2 linked regions of the Azospirillum sp. TSH100 genome follow. Each later gene encodes a partner of the first gene's protein in a complex. Links are inferred from orthologs where the notes say so. Each region holds a gene or a part of one and is shown in the gene's direction. Other genes may lie near its edges. The genes, in order: E6C72_RS02950 and dnaN.

Evidence for each region.
Region 2: the proteins of E6C72_RS02950 (region 1) and dnaN are in contact, whole or in part, in a cryo-EM structure (PDB 8GIZ), measured with the Escherichia coli proteins. The link is inferred for Azospirillum sp. TSH100 from one-to-one orthologs.

Annotation. Positions count from the first base shown.
Region 1 is NZ_CP039634.1:610,070-620,362, forward strand. What follows is about bases 2,929-5,839. They hold E6C72_RS02950 (DNA polymerase III subunit gamma/tau), read left to right. Parts: upstream 2,929-3,397; coding sequence 3,398-5,281; downstream 5,282-5,839. Other genes in these bases: pgk (phosphoglycerate kinase), read left to right, coding at 2,929-2,960; E6C72_RS02955 (YbaB/EbfC family nucleoid-associated protein), read left to right, coding at 5,285-5,608; recR (recombination mediator RecR), read left to right, coding at 5,669-5,839. Also shown: E6C72_RS02935 (CYTH and CHAD domain-containing protein), read right to left, coding at 1-1,463; more of pgk, read left to right, coding at 1,767-2,928; more of recR, read left to right, coding at 5,840-6,262; E6C72_RS02965 (class I SAM-dependent RNA methyltransferase), read right to left, coding at 6,282-7,613; E6C72_RS02970 (thioesterase family protein), read right to left, coding at 7,656-8,078; E6C72_RS02975 (hypothetical protein), read left to right, coding at 8,271-8,516; E6C72_RS02980 (ABC transporter permease), read right to left, coding at 8,520-9,347; E6C72_RS02985 (ABC transporter permease), read right to left, coding at 9,373-10,257. UniProt on the Escherichia coli protein: Part of the beta sliding clamp loading complex, which hydrolyzes ATP to load the beta clamp onto primed DNA to form the DNA replication pre-initiation complex.
Region 2 is NZ_CP039634.1:1,043,941-1,054,257, reverse strand. Bases 5,133-8,067 are described here. They hold dnaN (DNA polymerase III subunit beta), read left to right. Parts: upstream 5,133-6,002; coding sequence 6,003-7,133; downstream 7,134-8,067. Other genes in these bases: recF (DNA replication/repair protein RecF), read left to right, coding at 7,198-8,067; E6C72_RS05055 (hypothetical protein), read left to right, coding at 5,133-5,843. In the rest of the region: double-strand break repair helicase AddA, read left to right, coding at 1-1,493; thioredoxin TrxA, read left to right, coding at 1,642-1,965; E6C72_RS05065 (hypothetical protein), read right to left, coding at 2,062-2,943; E6C72_RS05060 (SDR family oxidoreductase), read left to right, coding at 3,046-3,939; more of E6C72_RS05055, read left to right, coding at 4,089-5,132; more of recF, read left to right, coding at 8,068-8,382; gyrB (DNA topoisomerase (ATP-hydrolyzing) subunit B), read left to right, coding at 8,473-10,317. UniProt on the Escherichia coli protein: Confers DNA tethering and processivity to DNA polymerases and other proteins. Acts as a clamp, forming a ring around DNA (a reaction catalyzed by the clamp-loading complex) which diffuses in an ATP-independent manner freely and bidirectionally along dsDNA.

The DNA of each region.
Region 1 (10,293 bases):
GCCGAGCGGCTGCCGTCGTCATGCAGTTCGTGCAACAGCCGGGTCGCCGTCGCCACGTCGTTCAGATGCCCCAGCGCGTCCTGGAAGGCGGCCATCTGCTGGATGTAGCGGCGCACCGGCTTGTCGTCATACAGGCTGCGGAAGAACTCCACGGCATAGCGCAGCTTCTTCAGGGCGATGCGCAGCTGGTGGCGCTGGGCCACCGGCAGATGGGCGAAGCCGTGGCCGGCCCGCTTGGCCTTCTTGTGGCGCTTGTTCAGCAGATGGTCGGCCAGCCCGATCACCGGCTGGAACAGCCGCACCGATTCCTCGCTGACCGGCTGGTCGCGCCAGCCGCGCTTCTCCACCCAGCTGCCGACGCCCAGCAGGAAGGCGGTGTAACGGTCCGACCGGATCGCCTCGCGCACGCCCTCATAGGCGCGCAGCCGCTTGGCCTCGGCCGCCGCCGCCAGCGCGTCGAGATCCTCGACCGCCGAACGGCCATGCCCGTCGGCCTTGTGGAAGGCGTCGCGCACCGGTGCCAGCAGCTCCTCGCCGAACACGTCCCAGTCACGCGCCGGCCCCAGGCTGCCGGCCAGCCATTTGATCTCGCCGACCAGCCACAGATATTGCGTGGCCGGAATGAAGGGCCGGAACAGCGCGGTGGCCGAGCGCAGCCGGCGCAGCGCCACGCGCATCTGGTGGACGCCCTCCGGATCCTCGCCGGCCAGAGTCACCGCCTCGTTCGCCACCATATGGGCGATGCAGGCGCGCACGATCCGACCCACCGCACCCTCGACCGTGGTTTCGGGGTCGAGCAACAGCTTTTCCGCCTTCAGGGCCTTTTCGGCCAAGCCGCTGGCCAACGCGTGGCCGCGTTCCGCCTTGGTCCGCATCTCCAGCCGCAGCGGTGCGGCCTGCGCCAGTTCCTGCGCCAGATCGTAGAGCGCGGCGGGCATGCCGCTCTTGAGTTCAAGTTCGACCTCGCACAGGTCGCGCGACTGCCCGTCCGGCAGCTCGATCCGGCCACGGTCGAAAGCGATCTCGATCACGGTGGCGTCGTCGCCGTCGCCCAGCCTCACGTCCTGGGTGGTGCGTTCGACGATGGAGGTGAAGACCGGCCGCAGGTCCGAGTCACTGAGCGAGCCCAGCAACTCGATGGCTTCGGCATCGGCGATCAGCGTCAGGTCGGGAACGGCGGAGGTCACCGCGCATTCCCATTCGCCGCGCCCGAGACCGTCCTCGTCCGGGGCCGACTTGACCGTCTGGACGAAGCCGTCGCCGGTCTTGCGCACCCGCAGCGTCACCTTGCGCGCGGCGAGCCGGCGGTCCTCGGTGTCGTAATAGGTGCTTTCCAGGGTCCGTGTCGCCGCCGGGCCGGTGGCCCGGTCTGCGATGGCGGAAGCGGCGCGCAGCCTGTCGAAGTCTTCCGGCTTCGCCGCCAGCTTCAATTCCGTCTCGCGGTTGATCTCGGCCTCAGCCATCGCCTGCGCTTCAACCCCCGTTTTGCGGCCCAATGGCCTACAGTTGGGTGTTTGCACAGCCCATGGACAGGGTCAAGTTACCGAAATGTTGCAGGAGCCTGCGGTTGCAGTGCCCCCATGCCCTGCATCCCGATCCGTTCCGGAGCAGCCGGACCATGGCTTCGTACAGGTGGTTGCAGGGTCATTATGCCCCATTTCACCCCACCCCTGGGGCGTTGCAAAGCGTGCAGGCCTGTGGTTGGGTTCCCGCAAACTGAAACGGCCTGTTCCGATGGGACCGGCCATAATTGGGGAAGTGTGACGATGACCGATTTCAACACGATCGACGACCTTGAGGTCAGCGGCAAGACGGTGCTGGTCCGCGCCGACCTGAACGTTCCGATGCAGGACGGCAAGGTGTCCGACACCACCCGCATCGACCGCCTCGCCCCCACCCTGAAGGAGCTGTCCTCCAAGGGCGCCAAGGTCGTGGTCCTGTCGCATTTCGGTCGCCCGAAGAACGGTCCGGACGCCAAGAACTCCTTGCGCAACGTGCTGGACGCTCTCAGCGCCGCCGTCGGCCAGAAGGTCGCCTTCGCCGAGGATTGCGTCGGCGACAAGGCCAAGGAGGCCATCGCCAAGGTGCATGACGGCGCCATCGTCCTGCTGGAGAACACCCGCTTCCACGCCGAAGAGGAAAAGAACGACCCGGCTTTCGCCAAGGAGATGGCCGCGTTGGGCGACCTCTACGTCAACGACGCCTTCTCCGCCGCCCACCGCGCCCATGCCTCGACCGAGGGCGTCGCCCGCCTGCTGCCGAACGCCGCCGGCCGCCTGATGGAAGCCGAGCTGAAGGCCCTGACGCTGGCGCTGGAGAAGCCGGAGCGCCCGGTCGCCGCCGTCGTCGGCGGTGCGAAGATCTCCACCAAGCTGGAGTTGCTCGGCAACATGGTCCGCAAGGTGGACCTGCTGGTGCTGGGCGGCGGCATGGCCAACACCTTCCTGTTCGCCCAGGGCACCGACGTCGGCGCCTCGCTGTGCGAGAAGGACATGGCCGACCAGGCCCGCGCCATCATGGCGACCGCCAAGGACGCAAACTGCGAGATCCTGCTGCCGAAGGACTTCGTCGTCGCCAAGGAGTTCAAGGCCGGTGCCGCCAACCGCGTCGTCGCCTTCGACGCCATCGGCGCCGACGAGATGGCGCTGGACATCGGCCCGGCGACCGTCGAGTTCCTGGGCGTGAAGCTCCAGGGCGCCAAGACCATCGTCTGGAATGGTCCGCTCGGCGCCTTCGAGATCCAGCCCTTCGACGCCGGCACCAACGGGGTGGCCGGTCTGGTGGCGGCCCGCACCGAGGCCGGCGGCCTGCTGTCGGTCGCCGGCGGCGGCGACACCGTGGCGGCGCTGGCCCATGCCGGGGCCGAGGACAAGTTCACCTACGTGTCCGCCGCCGGCGGCGCCTTCCTGGAATGGCTGGAAGGCAAGGAGCTGCCGGGTGTGGCGGCGCTGAAGAAGTAAGGGGCGTTTGATCCCACGCAGTCGAGAAGGGGGGGGGTGCCGCGGCATCCCCCTTTTTCATTGGTCCTGGCCGCCCGTGGGAGGACAAAGGCTTCCACAACCCCCTTTATGACCGATTATGGCTGGAACCATAAATTACAGTCCGAAAAATAATTGCCCATAATCCGCCACGCTGCCCTGACCCACGACCCGTTTCCCCTTGCATCCCGCCGCGCGAATGCCCATAACAGCGGCGGGAGACTGGCGTCGGACGAGTCCCTCGCCAACCCGGTCAGGTCCGGAAGGAAGCAGCCGCAACGAGTTACGGCTCGGGTCGTTCGTCCAGTCTCCCACCCTCTGCAAAAATTGCCAGCACGAAACAGACGGCGACAGCGCGGTGCCGGGACGCTATCCTGCGGCCCGAAATTCCCCTCCCGTCGTTTCGACAGGCCAGCCGCGTGACCGATACCACAGCCGAAATCACCGCCGCCTCCGCTCCCGCCACCGGGCAGGCTTACCGGGTGCTGGCGCGCAAATACCGGCCGAAGACCTTCGACGAGTTGATCGGCCAGGACGCGCTGGTCCGCACCCTGACCAACGCCATCCAGTCCGGCCGCATCGCCCAGGCCTTCATGCTGACCGGCGTGCGCGGCGTCGGCAAGACCACCACCGCCCGCATCATCGCCCGCGCGCTGAACTGCACCGGCCCGGACGGCACCGGCGGGCCGACGGTCAGCCCCTGCGGCGTCTGCGACAATTGCCGCGCCATCGCGGAAGACCGCCACGTCGACGTGATGGAGATGGACGCCGCCAGCCACACCGGCGTCGACGACATCCGCGAGATCATCGACGGCGTGCGCTACGCGCCCGTTTCGGCCCGCTACAAGCTCTACATCATCGACGAGGTCCACATGCTCTCCAAGAGCGCGTTCAACGCGCTCCTGAAGACGCTGGAGGAACCGCCGAGCCATGTGAAGTTCGTCTTCGCCACCACAGAAATCCGCAAGGTGCCGGTGACGGTGCTGTCGCGCTGCCAGCGTTTCGACCTGCGCCGCGTCGACGCCCAGGTGTTGAAGGAACATTTCACCCGCGTCACCGCCCTGGAAGGCGCCGACATCGAGGGCGACGCCGCCTCGCTGATCGCGCGGGCCGCCGACGGGTCGGTGCGCGACGGTCTGTCGCTGCTCGATCAGGCCATAGCACTCGCCGCCGGCACCGTCACCGCGCAGCAGGTGCGCGACATGCTGGGACTGGCCGACCGCACCCGCGTCATCGACCTGTTCGAGGCCGCCGTCTCCGCCAAGCCGGCCGAGGCGATGGACATCCTGGCCGACCTGCACCGCGTCGGCGCCGATCCGGTGGTGATCCTCCAGGATCTGCTCGACCTCGTCCACAATCTGACCCGCCTGAAGGTGGTGCCGGACAGCGCCAACGACCCCTCCCTGCCGGAAGCCGAGCGCACGCGCGGCGCCTCGCTGTCGACCAAGCTCGGCATGCCGGCGCTGACCCGTGCCTGGCAATTGCTGTTGAAGGGGCTGAACGAGGTGCAGGCCGCCCCGGTGCCGCAGCAGGCGCTGGAGATGGTGATCGTCCGCCTGTCCTACGCCGCCGACCTGCCGACCCCGGGCGAGCTGATCCGCCAGTTCCAGGCCCAACAGGCCTCCGGTGGAGCCGGCGCCCCGATGGGCCGTGGTCCCGGCGGCAATGGCGGACCGGTTGCCGTCGCCACCCAACCTTCCTCCATGGCGACCCACGCCGTCGCCCGCTCCATGGGCTCCGCCCAGCCGCAGAGCGCTCCGGTGGCGCAGGCGGCACCCGCCCCCATGGCCACTCCGGCCCCCATTGCGGCCGGAGAAGAACTGTCGCCGATGCCGCACGACTTCCGTGCGCTGGTGCAGCTGTTCTCCGAGCAGCGCGAGGGCGCGCTCTACGGCTATCTGATGGAGACGGTGCAGCTGGTCCGCATGGAGCCGGGCCGGCTGGAGCTGAAGCTCCGCCCGGCCGCCCCGCCGACCCTGCCGGCCAAGGTCGGGCAGTTCCTGACCGAATGGACCGGCCAGCGCTGGATCGTCGCGCTGTCGGACGGCCCGGCGCAGCCGACGCTGGCCGAGCAGGATCAGGCCGAAAAGAACCGCGCCTGGGCCGAGGCGGAGGCCAACCCGGTGGTGCGCGCCGTGCTCGACGCCTTCAGCGGAGCGAAGATCATCGACGTCCGCGACCTCGCCGAAGTTGCCGCGGCGGAGAGTGCGGCGGTTGCGGATGACGGCGAGACACCCGATTTCATGGTTCAGCAGCAGGACGATGGGGTGTATTACCCCCTCGACGACGAAGGAGAGTACTGACCGATGAAGAATATCGGCAACATGATGAAGCAGGCCCAGCAGATGCAGGCCAAGATGCAGGAAATGCAGGCGAGCCTGGAGCAGGTCGAAGTGACCGGCCAGAGCGCCGCCGGCATGGTCGTCGTGACCGTCAACGGCAAGAGCGAGATGAAGAAGGTCAAGCTCGACAAGTCCGTCGTCGATCCCGAGGACGTCGAGGTTCTGGAGGACCTGATCGTCGCCGCCTTCAACGACGCCAAGAAGAAGGTCGAGCAGCACGTCGCCGAGGAGACCTCGAAGATGATGGGCGGCCTCAAGCTGCCGCCGGGCATCAAGCTGCCGTTCTGATCCAATAGTCTTTTGTGAGAATCCCCTCTCCCCGGAGGGGAGAGGCGGATTTGCACATCGATGATCGGACCTGAAATCGAACGCCTGATCCAGCTGCTGTCCAAGCTGCCGGGGCTAGGTCCCCGGTCGGCGCGGCGGGCGGCGCTGCATCTGATGAAGCGGCGGGACAGCCTGCTGGTGCCCCTGTCGGAAGCGATGGCGGCGGCCGGCGAATCGATCCGCGCCTGCTCCGTCTGCGGCAATCTGGACAGCCGGGATCCCTGCACCGTCTGCTCCGACCCCACGCGCGACCGGTCGGTCATCTGCGTGGTGGAGGATGCCGGCGACCTGTGGGCGCTGGAGCGCACCCGCGCCTTCCGCGGCACCTATCATGTGCTGGGCGGCCTGCTTTCGGCCTTGCAGGGCGTCGGTCCCGACGATCTGAACATCGCCGGCCTCGCCGAGCGTGCCAAGGACCCGGCGGTGCGCGAGATCATCCTGGCGCTGAACGCCACCGTCGACGGCCAGACCACCGCCCATGTGGTGACCGACCGCCTGACCGACTCCGACGTGTCTGTCTCCCGCCTCGCCCATGGCGTCCCGGTCGGCGGCGAACTGGACTATCTCGACGACGGCACGCTGACCGCCGCGCTGAAGGCACGGCGGCCGCTGTAATCCACGTCTTTGTAGTCCTTTACCGCTCGAACAGCCCGACCAGTTCCACATGGGCCGACCACAGGAACTGGTCGACCGGCCAGACCTTCACCAGACGATAGCCGCCATCCACCAGAACCCGCGCGTCGCGGGCGAAGCTGGCGGGGTTGCAGGACACCCCCACCACCCGCGGCACCTTGGCTCCGGCGAGCGTTCCCGCCTGGGCCGCCGCACCGGCGCGCGGCGGATCGAACACCACGGCATCGTAACGATTGAGTTCCCTGGCGCTCAGCGGGTTCTCGAACAGGTCGCGCCGCTCCGCCGTCAGCCGCAGCCCCTGCACCGAACGGCCAAGCGCCGCCACCGCCGCCTCGTCGCCTTCGACCGCATGGACCGCAGCCTGTTGCGCAAGCGGAATGGAAAAGGTGCCGATGCCGGCGAACAGGTCGGCGATGCGGGCGGCCTGCCCCACCCCGTCACGCACCGCGGCGACCAGGGCCGCCTCACCCTCGGCACTCGCCTGGAGGAAGGCGCCGGGCGGCGGCTGGATCGGAACGCCTGCGAAACGGATGAAGGCCGGCCGTCGGTTCGCCACCGGCTCCGCTGCCGCGCGGTCGGTCGGCTGCCAATTGATGCGGGCGACGCGCTGCGGCTCGAACCCGACCAGCGCCTCGCGCGCCGCACGGTCCAGGCTACGCGGCCCGACCAGCAGCAGGTCCACCCCGCCCTCCAGATCGGTCAGCACGACGTCGGCATCGCCGCCGTCCGGCAGCAGGCCGTTCAGCAGGGTCCGCAGAGGCTCCACCAACGCGAACAGGCGGGGCGCCAGGACCGGGCACTCCTCCAGATCGACCAGCCGGTGGCTCTGCCGCTCGTTGAAGCCGAACCAGACCCGTTTGCCCCGCTTCAGCGCCGCGAAGCGGGCGCGGCGCCGGGCCCCGGCCGGCGTCCGCGCCAGCGGCTCCATCGCGACATCGCCCAGCCCCACCCGCTCCAGCGCCCCGCGCACCATCCCGACGTTCCAGCCGGCGTACGTCGCATCGTCCATCTGCTGGAGCGTACAGCCACCGCAGCGGCCGAAATGCCGGCAGGGCGGTGTCTGGCGGCCGGGGCCGGGTTCCAGCACCTCCAGCAGTTCGGCCCGTACGCCCTCGCCTTTCCCGTCGCTTTCGGCAACACGTACGCGCACGCGGTCGCCCGTCACCGTATAGGGCACGAACAGGCGCAAGCCGTCAGCGAACGCCAGCCCGTCACCGCGCGCACCGACGTCGGTGATGGACACCTCCATCTCCCGCGCCTCGACAGGCGGCTGGGCGGTCTTGCGGGTCGGCTGGCGTCCCTTGGTGAAAGGGCGCTTGGCGGGGCGGGTCATGGTGGATGTCCGTGGGGAGATGCAGAGCGACAACGCCCCCCTTTACGCCTCCAGCAGCTTGGCGCGCAACGGTTCCGGGATCGGCGTCGGACGATGGGCAGCCTTGTCGACGATCACCGCCACCGCTTCCTGGGTGGCGATGCAGCGGTCGCCCAGGAAGATGGCGCAGCCCAGCGTGATCGAGCTGGTGCCGACCCGCAGTGTCCGCGCCCCGATCCGCACGGTGTTGGGATAGAGCAGCTCCGCCTTGTATTCGATCAGGCTCCGGGCCAGCACGACGGTCCAGGGATCCTCGTCGCGGAAGCCGCCGGCGCCATGCAGCAGGGCGATGCGCGCCTGTTCGAAGAAGACGCCGATCGCGTTGTTGTTGACGTGCCCGACCGCGTCCAGGTCGTTGAAGCGCACGCGCTCCTCCCACCAGAAGCGATAGAGGCCGGGGCTGGTCAGGTCGGGCGTGCCGGTCATGCCGTCTTCCTTACCGTATAGGTCAATGCATCCCCGGACTGTGGCGTATGGTCCGGAGCGGCGCAAGCCCGGCTTCCCGCTTTACGGCCTCAATTCGCGCCATATTTCCAGTGGACCCCGCGAATTCCCGCGCCAATCCCCGATGGGCCGTGTTATTGGAGTCGGACCAACCCCTCCGCAACGGACCGGACGATGAGCAAGGACACCACCAACCAGACGGCCGAGGCGCTGTTCGAAAAGGCGCTGTCGATCGCCGAAAAGCATCTGGATGAGGCGATCAAGGAAGGTGGCCCGCTCGGCCCCTACATCGCCGTCGCCATGATCGAGGCCGCGGTGAACGCCGCCGTGGACGAGACCAGCCACGAAGACGTCATCGACATGCTGCGCGACCTCGCCGCCCAGATCGAGGCGGACGCCGACGAGGCGGAAGAAGACTGACGCTTACGCCGGCTCCAAAGCCGCTGCGGCCCCTGCCTGCCGGCGCGCCTCGCGCCGGCGCAGGATCTCGTAGACGACGGCGCCCAGGATGGTCAGCGCGATCAGCACCAGCGAGAGCGCGTTGACCGCCGGGGTCAGGCCGGTGCGCACCTTGGTCGCGATGTAGACGGTCAGGGTGGTGTCCAGCCCGCGCACGAACAGCGTGGTGTTGTAGTTCTCGAAGCTCTGCAGGAACGCCAGCAGGGCCGCCGACAGGATCGCCGGCATCAGGTACGGCAGCGTGATGCGCCGGAAAACCTGCCCATGCGTGGCGCCGAGGTCGAGTGCCGCCTCCTCCAGCAGCGGATCGAACCGCTCCAGCCTTGCCGAGAACAGCAGCATGGCATAGGCGGCGATGAAGCTGGACTGCGCCACCACGGTCAGGAACAGCCCGCCGCTGACCCCGAACCATTCCCGCCAGAACACCAGGGTGGAGATGCCGACGATCACCCCCGGCGTCAGCAGCGGCGACACCATCAGCGCGTAGAGGAAGGTCTTGGCCCGGCTGTGCAGCCGGTCGAGCAGCAGGGCCGCCGCCAGCCCCAGCGGCACCGCCAGCGCGATCACTCCCGCCCCGACCAGCAGGCTGGTGCCCAGCGCCGCCCACATGCGCTGGTCGTCCCACAGCGCCTGGAACCAGCTCAGCGTGAACCCCATCCAGGGCGTCACGGTGGGAAAGCGGCTGCTGTTGAAGGTCGCCGCCGCCATGATGCCCAGCGGCAGGAACAGATAGCCGAAGAACAGGACCAGATAGGCGCCGGTCAGCAGGCGGCGGAGGCGGGCTGCGGTCATGATTGCGGGCTCACTTCGCGATGGCTCATTTCGCAATATCGGCCAGCCCGACACGGAACAGCCGCATCGCGCCCAGGATGAAGCCGATGCACAGCACCAGCAGGATGAAGGCGTAGGCCGCCCCCTGGTTCCAATTCCCGCCCTCGAAGAACCAGTTGTAGATGATCTCGGTGAACCAGCGGCTGTTCGGCCCGCCCAGCAGGGCGGGCACGGCATAGCTGCCGGCGGCCAGCATGAAGGTCATGATGCTGCCGACGGCGATGCCCGGCTTGGCATGCGGCAGCACGATCCGGCGGTGGATGCGCAGCCAGCCGGCACCGAGGTCGCGTGCCGCCTCGATCTGGTTGCGGTCCAGCGACTCGATGGCGTTGTACAGCGGGAAGACCATGAACAGGATGTAGACATAGACCATCCCGACGATCACCCCGGCGTCGCCGCCCAGGAAGCGCTGCGGCTCGTCGATGATGCCGAGCCACAGCAGAATCGCGTTCAGCGGTCCGTTGAAGGCCAGGATGATGTACCAGGAGAAGGTGCGCAGCAGCTCGTTGATCCAGAAGGGCACGATCAGCATCAGGATCAGCAGAGGCAGGCGCCGCCTGGGCGCCACCTGTGCCAGATAGAAGGCGACCGGATAGCAGACGGCCAGCGTGGTCGCGGTGACGAGCGCGCTTGCCCAGATCGTCTTCAGGAAGATCACCAGATGGATCTGGTTGGTCCACAAGGTCAGATAATTTTTGACCGTGAACACATCCTCCGGCCCGCCGAGCTTGGACGGCGGCAGCGACGGCCGGAAGGAGAAGCCGATCATCATCAGCTGCGGCAGCACCACCAACAGCACCAGCCAGACCGCCACGGCCAGCAGGATCACCCCGGTCAGAACCGGGCCGTACCGGCGAAGAACCTCCGTCATTCGGGCGCTGCTCCAGCCTGTGGGACCGATTCGACG
Region 2 (10,317 bases), 430 kb from region 1 along the record:
AGGAGGCGCTGTTCCGCGTCGCCCATGGCCGGCGCGGCACGCTGTGGCGTTCGCTGGTGGCGCTGGCGGAGACCGAACCGGAGTTCCGCCCGGCCCGGCGCTATCTCGGCGACCTGCTGGCGCGCACCGACTTCTCCGCCCCCTACGAGCTGTTCGCCGGGCTGCTGAACCGGCCCTGCCCCGCCGACGATAGGTCGGGGCGCCGCGCGATCCTGAAGCGGCTTGGCCCCGACGCGCAGGATCCGCTGGAGGAGTTCCTGGCCGTCTGCCTCGCCTTCGAGAAGACCGAGCCGCCGTCCTTGCAGAACTTCCTCGCCTGGCTGGCGGCCAGCGACGCCGAGATCAAGCGCGAGCTGGAACAGGGCGGCGGCACCGTGCGGATCATGACGGTCCACGGCTCCAAGGGGTTGCAGGCGCCCATCGTCTTCCTGCCCGACACGCTGGGCAGCCCGACCCAGAGCCCGCCGATCCTGTGGCCGGACGACGACTGCCCGGTGCCGCTGTTCGCCGCCCGCCGGTCCCAGGAGGACGGGCTGTGCGCCGAAGCGCGGGCACGGGCCAACCGGCGGCGCGACCAGGAATACCGCCGGCTGCTCTATGTCGCGCTGACGCGGGCGGAGGACCGGCTCTACATCTGCGGCCACCAGGGCAAGCGCGAGCCGTCCGACGAGTGCTGGTACCGGCTGGTCGAGGAGGCGATGCGCGACAACGGCGTGCCGCACCCCTTCGACTTCACCGGCCTCTGCCCCGACGGCTGGGCGGGAGAGGGCTGGCGGCTGGTCGGCGCCCAGACCGCCGTGGTGCCCCGCCATGTCGAGGAGGAGGAGAGCACCGCCACCGAGCCGCCGCCGCCCTGGATCGCCGAGCCGCCGCCGGGCGAGCCGGAGCCGTCGCGCCCGCTCACGCCATCCCGGCCGGACGGCGAGGAACCGGCGGTGCGCTCGCCACTGGGCACCGATGACGGCCAGCGCTTCCGCCGCGGCTTGCTGGTCCACCGGTTGTTGCAGACGCTGCCCAACCTTGCCGAGGCGGCGCGGGAAGCCGCCTGCCGCCGCTTCCTCGCCCGCCCGGCGCACAAGCTGACGCCGGAACAGCAGGACGCCATCGCGCGGGAGACGCTGGCGGTGCTGAGCCATGCGGAGTTCGCGCATCTGTTCGGCCCGGACTCGCGGGCGGAGGTGCCGCTGGTCGGCGTGGTGGCACTGGGCGACGGCAGCCGGGCATTGGCCGGCCGCATCGACCGGCTGGCGCTGGCCGGCGATACGGTGTGGATCGTCGACTACAAGACCAACAGGCCGCCGCCGCGGGATCTGGAAGACGTGCCAATGGTTTACCGGCGCCAGATGGTGGCCTACCGCGAGGCGTTGCGCGCGGTCTATCCGGGGCGGCGGGTGCGCTGCGTGCTGCTGTGGACCGACGGCCCCTACACCATGGAGCTGCCGCCGTCGGTGCTGGACGCGGCGGCTGCCGGACTGGCACCAAGGGTTGGATGAGCAGCGGCCGGCGGATCACCCGAAAGATGGGGTGACTTGACCGGCCGGGCGCCTCCGCCCTACATTTTGCTCAATTCCACTGACGGGGCGATGGCCGCCGGCCTTTCACAACCGGTCCGCGGCGCTTCCGAATCCAGCACGAGGTCACATGAGCACCACCATCAAGGTTACCGACGACAGCTTCGAGCAGGACGTCCTGAAGGCCGACGGCCCGGTCCTGGTCGATTTCTGGGCGGAATGGTGCGGCCCCTGCAAGATGATCGCCCCGGCGCTCGACGAGCTGGCCGGCGAGTATGACGGCAAGGTCACCGTTGCCAAGCTGAACATCGACGAGAACCCCGGCACCCCGAACAAGTACGGCGTGCGCGGCATCCCGACGCTAATGCTGTTCAAGGGCGGCAGCGTCGCCGCCACCAAGATCGGCGCCCTGCCCAAGGGCGCGCTGTTCCAGTGGGTCGAATCGGCGCTGTAAGCGGTCCGACAGGTCCAGGTAAGGAAAAGCCCCGCCCGTGGTCACCATGGCGGGGCTTTTTCGTTGGGGATGATGATTTGAGACGACGTCAGCCCCTCACTGCACCTTCTTCTCCGCCTTATCCTTACCTGTCGCCCCTGCCACTTCCGCCGTGCGGGCGAGGTTGTCGGCGGCGGCGCGGCCCCATTCGCTGTCGGGGGCGACGCGGCGGGCCAGCGACCAGTCATCACGCGCAGCCACCAGATTGCCGCCCAGCGCCTTGACGTTGCCGCGCAGCAGGATCGCCTCCGGATCGCCGGGCTTGAGTTCCAGCGCGGAGTCGATGTCGGCCAACGCCTGCCGGTAGTTGGACAGCGCCTTGTGGGCGCTCGCCCGGTAAAGATAGGCGTCGGCCCGCTTTGGATCGCGCGTCAGTGCCGCGTCCAGATCGGCGATGGCGTCCCAGAAGCGCTCCCCCTCCGCCCGGGCGAAGGCGCGGTCGATCAGCAGGTCGACGTCGCCCGGCGTCTTGTCGAGTGCCGCGCTGTAGAGCCGCTCCGCCCGCGCCTGGTCGCCGGCGCGCAGCCACGCCCAGCCGGCGCGGCCGAGCAGCGAGGCGGAGGCCCTGGGATCGTCCTTGCCCAGTGTCGGCACCAGCGCCTCCAGCTGGGTACCGGCGGCCTTGAAGTCGCCGGCATGGAACAGCGCCAGCGCCTCGCAGAGCTTCGCGGAGTCGCCGCCGCCCTGCTCCTGCCAGCGTTTGGCGTCGGCGCGGGCGCCGTCGGGATTGGCCTCCGCCTTGGCGGCGCAGGCCTGAAGCTCGCGATTGCGGTCGAGAGCTGACGAGGCGCCGGCGGCAGGAGCGGTGGTAGCCGGAGCAGTGGCAGCCGGAGCAGTGGCCTGGGCCGCCGACAGGGGGGCCGGAAGGACTGCGAAAAGCCCCATCGCCAGCGCGGCGGAAAGGGAAGCGGCGGAAAGGTAGGGATTGCGTCGGGTCATGGTGCCTTTACACTCCGCCATCGCCGGGCGGGGCGCAAGCCCGCAGGCCCGTTCCCGCTGTTGCACAGTTCGCCGCCCCCGCCCCAACCGGAACCGCCCGTGATGACCGATCCCCGCCTGTTCGTCTTCGGCCTCGGCTACAGCGCCCGCGTCTTCGCCGACAGGCTGCGCGCCGAGGGATGGCGCGTCGCCGCCACCTGCCGCAGCGAGGAGAAGAAGGCGGAGCTGGAGGCCCAGGGCATCGAAGCCTTCCTGTTCGACCGCGGCCGGCCGCTGGCCGACGCTGCCGCGGCGCTGGCCGGCACCACCCATCTGCTGGTCAGCATCCCGCCCGACGGCAAGGGCGACCCGGTGCTGGACCAGCATGCCCGCGATCTGGCCGACCTGCGCACGCTGGACTGGGCCGGCTATCTGTCGACGACCGGCGTCTATGGTGACACCGGCGGCGAGTGGGTCAGCGAGGCGTCCTGGCTGAAGCCGACCGGCGAGCGGCAGAAGCGTAGGGTGGAGGCGGAACGCGGCTGGCTGAACCTGTACCGCCAGTATGGCGTGCCGATGCATCTGTTCCGGCTCGCCGGAATCTATGGGCCCGGCCGCAGCGCCATCGATTCCGTGCGCGACGGCATCGCCAAGCGGGTCGACAAGCCGGGTCAGGTCTTCTGCCGCATTCATGTCGACGACATCGCCAACACGCTGCGCGCGTCGATGGCGCGGCCGACGCTGGGCGCCATCTACAACGTCGCCGACGATCTGCCCAGCCCGTCGCACGAGGTGGTGGAGTATGCCTGCCGCTTGCTGGGGGTGGAGCCGCCGCCGCTGGTGCCGTTCGATCAGGCGGAAATGTCGCCGATGGCCGCCAGCTTCTATGCCGATTGCCGACGGGTGAAGAACGACCGCATCAAGCGCCAGCTCGGCGTTTCCCTGACCTACCCGGACTATCGCGCCGGGCTGGAGGCCCAACTGGCTGCGGGGCTCCAGCCAAGATCAGGGCAATAGGTAAAGCTAAGGTAACAAAGCAATTCCATGACATATTCCGATAATCACAATAAAAGCCGAAGACTCGCGTGGAATTAGCAAAAGATATTTAATAATCTCCCGGGATCATAAGCGTCCAGGCGACGACCATCCCGTGAGGTGTTGTGCGCATGAACAGCACGCCGACGGCCACCCTCTCCGCTCCAGCCGCAAGCCCATCGCCGGGCGGCGACGGTGTGGATGCCGCCGCCTTCCGCCGCCAGATGGACGAGGTCGTCGCACGCATTCCCATGCACGCCATCCGGTCGGTGCTGGACGCGGTCGAAGGGACCCCCAGTCCGAACGGCGAGCGGGCGCGGCATCTGCGCGATGCGCTGGTCGATCATTTCAACCGCTTGAGGCCGATGAAGGCGCGACGGCTCTTCACCAGCCTGTTCGAGCCCTTCCTGGTCGACGACCCCATCCTCTACCGTTCGGCCGAGTCGGTGCCGGCGCTGGTCCAGCGGGTGGACATGGGTGGCATCTGGGCGGCGCTGACCCGCTACGCCTTCCCGGGACTGGCGGCGGAGGTGCAGAGCCGCCTGGACGAGTTGTCGCGCGAAGCGATGCTGGACGCCGTTCTGGCCAGCCCTGACGCGATGGTGATGCGGGAGCTGATGCGCAAGGAGGCGCTGGACTTCCTCTACGCCATGGCCGCCGACCGGAAGCTGACCGACCGGTTCCTGGCGCTGGCCAATGACGAGGCACTGCACGACGCGAGGCTGCGCACCCAGTATCTCGGCCGCAAGGCGCCGATCGACGGCGATCTGCTGGGCTTCGTCCGCGCCCTGCTGGAGCACAACGAGGTGCTGGTGCCGCTGACCGAGCGCATGCGCCGCGACATCGATGAAATGCGGATAGGGGAGATGCAGGGCGCCGGTGACCCGCGCTCGGCGGAAGTGGATTGCCAGTCGGCGCTGATGGTCGGCTTCGTCCGCCGGGTGCGCGATCTCGGTCTGCCTTTCCGCGACCAGTCGCAGCTGCTGGCCTGGTTCGCCCCGCTCTACGGGCTGAACGTCAAGCGCCGCTACGACGTGTTCCTGCGTCATGTCCGCGAGCATGTCGGTTCGGGCGGACCGGCGGTGCGCGAGTCGCACCCGCTGCTACGCGCCCTGCTGTGCCATTTCCAGGCAGCCTGCACCGCCATCCGCGAGGTGGTGGACGGCATGTTCGGCGACATGGACATCTCAAATGGGGAGATTGGGGACGGTGGCGTGCTGTCCGCCCCTGTCCCCACCCGCGCCCTGCTGCACGAGGCGGTGGAGCGCTTCGACCGGGCGCTGACCGCGCTGGCCGGCACCGGCTTCCTGGCCAGCCGCTCCACCGGCCCGGCCTTGCGGGCGGAGCTGGCGGCGGTCAGCCGCGAGTTGACCGGCACGGTGATGCCGGCGCTGGCCGCCCGGCTGCAGGCGGCGATGAACGCCCGTCACGCTCCGGTTCCCGACCATGAGGACATCGTCTGGCTGCTGGAGCTGGTGTGGCGCTGGGGCCGCTATCTTGGCAACGCCGGCTACGCCAACCCGGAGCTGAAGTCGCTGCGCCTCTATGCGGTGGAGACCGGGCGCCTCGCCTTCATCCAGGCGATGAAGGCCGAACCGCAGGAAAGGCCGGCCCACCGCATGGCGCACATGCTGCGCATCCGCCGGCTGATGGCGGCGATGGACGAGACGGTGGACGGCTGGATCAGTCCGGTCAGCCAGGGTCTGCACCGGGTCGTTCACAGCTATCTGGACGGGGACGGGGAGATCACGGCCGACGAATGGACGGTGATCGATGCCTTCGTCGCAAGCGTCCGCCGCGAGCTGAGCCGGTCGCGCAACTGGCAGAGCGCCGACTTCGTCGACATTCTGCGGCTGCATGAGGGACGGCGGCGGGCGGAGGCGTGAATCCCCCTTCTGCCGAAGGCCTTGGCCGCAACAATTTGGTTCGACGCACCCGTCGATGTGGTATGATGCGCGCCCGCTCGGGGCGGGACGGCCGGACAACGGCCTGCAACCCCGGTGGTTCCGCTTTCCAGTCACTCCTCCCGCCGAGACGACGCCAGCATGAACATCACCATCGAACGCGCCGCCCTTCTCCGTTCCCTGGGTCACGTGCAGAGTGTGGTCGAGCGGCGGAACACCATTCCGATCCTGTCGAATGTCCTGCTGCGCGCGGGCGACGGCGAACTGTCGCTGGCCGCCACCGACATGGATTTGGAGATCGTCGAGACCGTCCCCGCGACGGTCGGCCGCCCCGGCGGGACCACCGCCCCGGCCCACACCCTGTTCGACATCGTCCGCAAGCTGCCCGACGGCAGCCAGGTGGAGCTGGACATCGGCGGCGACGGCACCATCCTGACGCTGCGCGCCGGCCGCTCGCAGTTCAAGCTGTCCTGCCTGCCGGTGGAGGACTTCCCACAGCTGTCCAGCGGCGAGCTGAAGCACAATTTCTCGGTCGCCGCCGCCGACCTGCGCGGTCTGATCGACCGCACCCGCTTCGCCATCTCCACCGAGGAGACGCGCTATTACCTGAACGGCATCTACCTGCACGCCGCCAAGAGCAAGATGGGCAGCCTGGAAACGCCGGTGCTGCGCGCCGTCGCCACCGACGGCCACCGGCTGGCGCGGGTCGAGATGCCGCTGCCGGACGGGGCCGAGGGTATCCCCGGCGTCATCATTCCACGAAAGACCGTCACCGAAATCCGCAAGCTGGTCGATGAGGCCGCCGACCGCATCGAGCTGTCGCTGTCCGACAACAAGATCCGCTTCGGCTTCGACAGCGTCGTCGTCACCTCCAAGCTGATCGACGGCACCTTCCCGGACTATGAGCGGGTGATCCCGGTCGGCAACGACAAGGTGATGGAAGTCGACGCCAAGCTGTTCGCCGCTGCCGTCGACCGCGTCGCCACCATCTCCACCGAGAAGAGCCGGGCGGTGAAGCTGTCGCTGGTCCGCGGTGCCCTGACCCTGTCGGCCACCAGCCCGGAATCGGGCAGCGCCACCGAGGAGTTGGAGGTCAATTACCAGGAATCCCCCCTGGAAATCGGCTTCAACTCTCGCTATCTGCTGGACATCACGCAGCAGATCGAGGGCGAGGGCGCCCAGTTCACGCTGGCCGACGCCGCGTCGCCGACCATCATCCGCGACGTCGCCGACTCCACCGCGCTCTATGTCCTGATGCCGATGCGCGTGTGATGGGGCTGCGGGGATCCTCCCCGCCCCAGGCGGAACGGACCAGTTGCAGCACACGGCAGTTTCGATGAGCGGCGGCAGCCCGGTGCCCGCCGCAACTCAGGCTTTGGCTCCGGCCCTTGCGGTCAGGCGGATGACGCTGACGCGTTTCCGCGGCTACGACTCCGCTCGGCTGGAGCCCGACCGCCGTCCCGTCGCGCTGATCGGCCCGAACGGCGCCGGCAAGACCAATCTGCTGGAGGCCGTCAGCTTCCTCGCCCCCGGCCGCGGCATCCGCGGCGCCCGGCTGGCCGAGGTGGAACGGCTGGGCTCGCCCCCCGGCGCGGGCTGGGCGGTGGCGGCGACGCTCGACACCCCGCTGGGTCCGGTGGAGATCGGCACCGGCCGCGAACCGCATGACGGCAACCGCGCCTCGGACCGCGACCGCCGGCTGGTCCGCATCGACGGCCACCCGGCCAAGGGCCAGACGGCGCTGGCCGACCATGTCGCCATGGTCTGGCTGACCCCGCAGATGGACCGCCTGTTTCTCGAAGGGTCGAGCGGACGGCGGCGCTTCCTCGACCGGCTGGTCTTCGGCTTCGACCCCGCCCATGCCGGCCGGCTGTCGCGCTATGAGCATGCGTTGCGTGAACGCGCCCGGCTGCTGCGCGACGGCCGTTTCGACGAGGGCTGGCTCGGCGCGCTGGAGGACCAGATGGCGACCACCGGCATCGCCGTCGCCGCCGCAAGGCGCGAGGTGGTGCAGCGGTTGCGCGCCGCCTGCGCCCGCTCGGTCGGTCCCTTCCCCGGCGCCGACCTCGCCGTCGCCGGCACAGTGGAGCAATGGCTTGACGAGGGCCCGGCCCTGGCGGCGGAGGATGCGCTGCGCGATAGTCTGCGCTCCGGTCGCCGTGCCGATGCCGACGGCGGCGGTGCGTTGGCGGGACCGCACAAGAGCGACCTCGCCGTCCGCCATGCGCCCAAGGACATGCCGGCCGGGCTCTGTTCCACCGGCGAGCAGAAGGCCCTGCTGATCGCCATCGTACTGGCCAACGCCCGGCTGCTGGCGGCTGAACGCGGCGCGGCGCCGATCCTGCTGCTCGACGAGGTTGCGGCCCATCTCGATCCCGACCGGCGTGCCGCGCTGTTCGGCGAAATCCTGGCATTGGGCGCCCAGGCCTGGATGACCGGCACCGACGAGGGGGTTTTCGACCCCCTTGGCGAGGATGCCCGCCGCTTCCACATCGAAGACGCCCACATCCGCCCCGGATAGGGGTGGAAATTCGGGCCAAGACCCAAAAAAAAGGCGTCTTCGCCCACGCTAAACCGCCGAATCCGCAACCGAATCTGTTATAGTCGACGCATGGCACAGGAAGCACTGAAGAACGACCTCCCGCAGTCGGAGCCCCAGCAGGCGGACTACGGGGCGGAGTCGATCACCGTTCTGCGCGGGCTCGATGCCGTGCGCAAACGCCCCGGCATGTACATCGGCGACACCGATGACGGCTCCGGCCTGCACCACATGGTGTACGAGGTGGTCGACAACGCCATCGACGAGGCGCTGGCCGGCTATTGCGACAAGGTCGAGGTCGTGCTGAACGCCGACGGATCGGTCACGGTGCGCGACAATGGCCGCGGCATCCCGACCGACATCCATCCGGAGGAAGGCGTCTCGGCGGCCGAGGTCGTGATGACCCAACTGCATGCCGGCGGCAAGTTCAACCAGAACAGCTACAAGGTCTCCGGCGGCCTGCACGGCGTCGGCGTGTCGGTGGTGAACGCGCTGTCCGAGACGCTCGATCTGCGCATCTGGCGCGGCGGCCGGACCTGGAGCATGCGCTTCCGCCACGGCAACGCCGAGGCGCCGCTGGCCGATGTCGGCGAGGCGCCGATGGTACCGGAGAAGGGCAAGCAGCTGTCGGGCACCGAAGTCACCTTCATGCCCTCGGCCGAGACCTTCACCAACATCGAGTTCGATTTCGCCACGCTGGAACACCGGCTGCGCGAGCTGGCCTTCCTCAACTCCGGCGTCCGCCTGCTGCTGACCGACGCGCGCGGGGTGGAGCCGAAGGTGCAGGACCTGCATTACGAAGGCGGCCTGGAGGCCTTCGTCAGCTGGCTCGACCGGTCCAAGACGGCGCTGCACAAGCCGGCGATCACGCTGAAGAGCGAGCGCCCGACCGAGCATGGCGGCGTGGTGACGGTGGAATGCGCGCTGCAGTGGAACGACAGCTACCACGAGACGACGCTCTGCTTCACCAACAACATTCCGCAGAAGGACGGTGGCACCCACCTCGCCGGCTTCCGCGCGGCGCTGACCCGCGCCATCAACAACTACGCGGCCGAATCCGGCATCGCCAAGAAGGAGAAGGTCAACCTGTCGGGCGACGACGCCCGTGAAGGCCTGACCTGCGTCCTGTCGGTGAAGGTTCCCGATCCGAAATTCTCCAGCCAGACCAAGGACAAGCTGGTATCAAGCGAAGTCCGTCCCGTCGTCGAGGCGGTTGTGGGCGAGGCACTGGCCCAGTATTTCGAGGAGCATCCGGCCGACGCCAAGCGCGTCGTCCAGAAGGTGGTCGAGGCCGCCGCCGCCCGCGAGGCCGCCCGCAAGGCGCGCGAGATGACGCGGAAAAGCTCGCTCAGCATGTCGTCGCTGCCGGGCAAGCTGGCGGACTGCCAGGAGCGTGATCCGGCGCTGTCGGAACTTTTCATCGTCGAGGGCGATTCGGCCGGCGGTTCGGCCAAGCAGGGCCGCTCGCGCCAGTCCCAGGCCATCCTGCCGCTGCGCGGCAAGATCCTGAACGTGGAGCGGGCGCGGCTGGACAAGATGCTGTCGTCGGCGGAGATCGGCACGCTGATCGCGGCGCTGGGCACCGGCATCAGCGACGAGTTCAACGCCGACAAGGCGCGCTACCACAAGATCATCATCATGACCGACGCGGACGTGGACGGCAGCCACATCCGCACCCTGCTGCTGACCTTCTTCTTCCGGCAGATGCCCGACCTGATCGAGCGCGGCTATCTCTACATCGCCCAGCCGCCGCTCTACCGCATCAAGCGCGGCAACGCCAAGGAACGCTACCTGAAGGACGACCGGGCGCTGGAAGAGTATCTGGTCGAGGCGGCGCTGGGCGACCTGTCGGTCCGGCTGGCGGATGGCACGCTGCTGATCGGCGATCAACTGGCCGGTCTGGTCGAACAGGCCCGC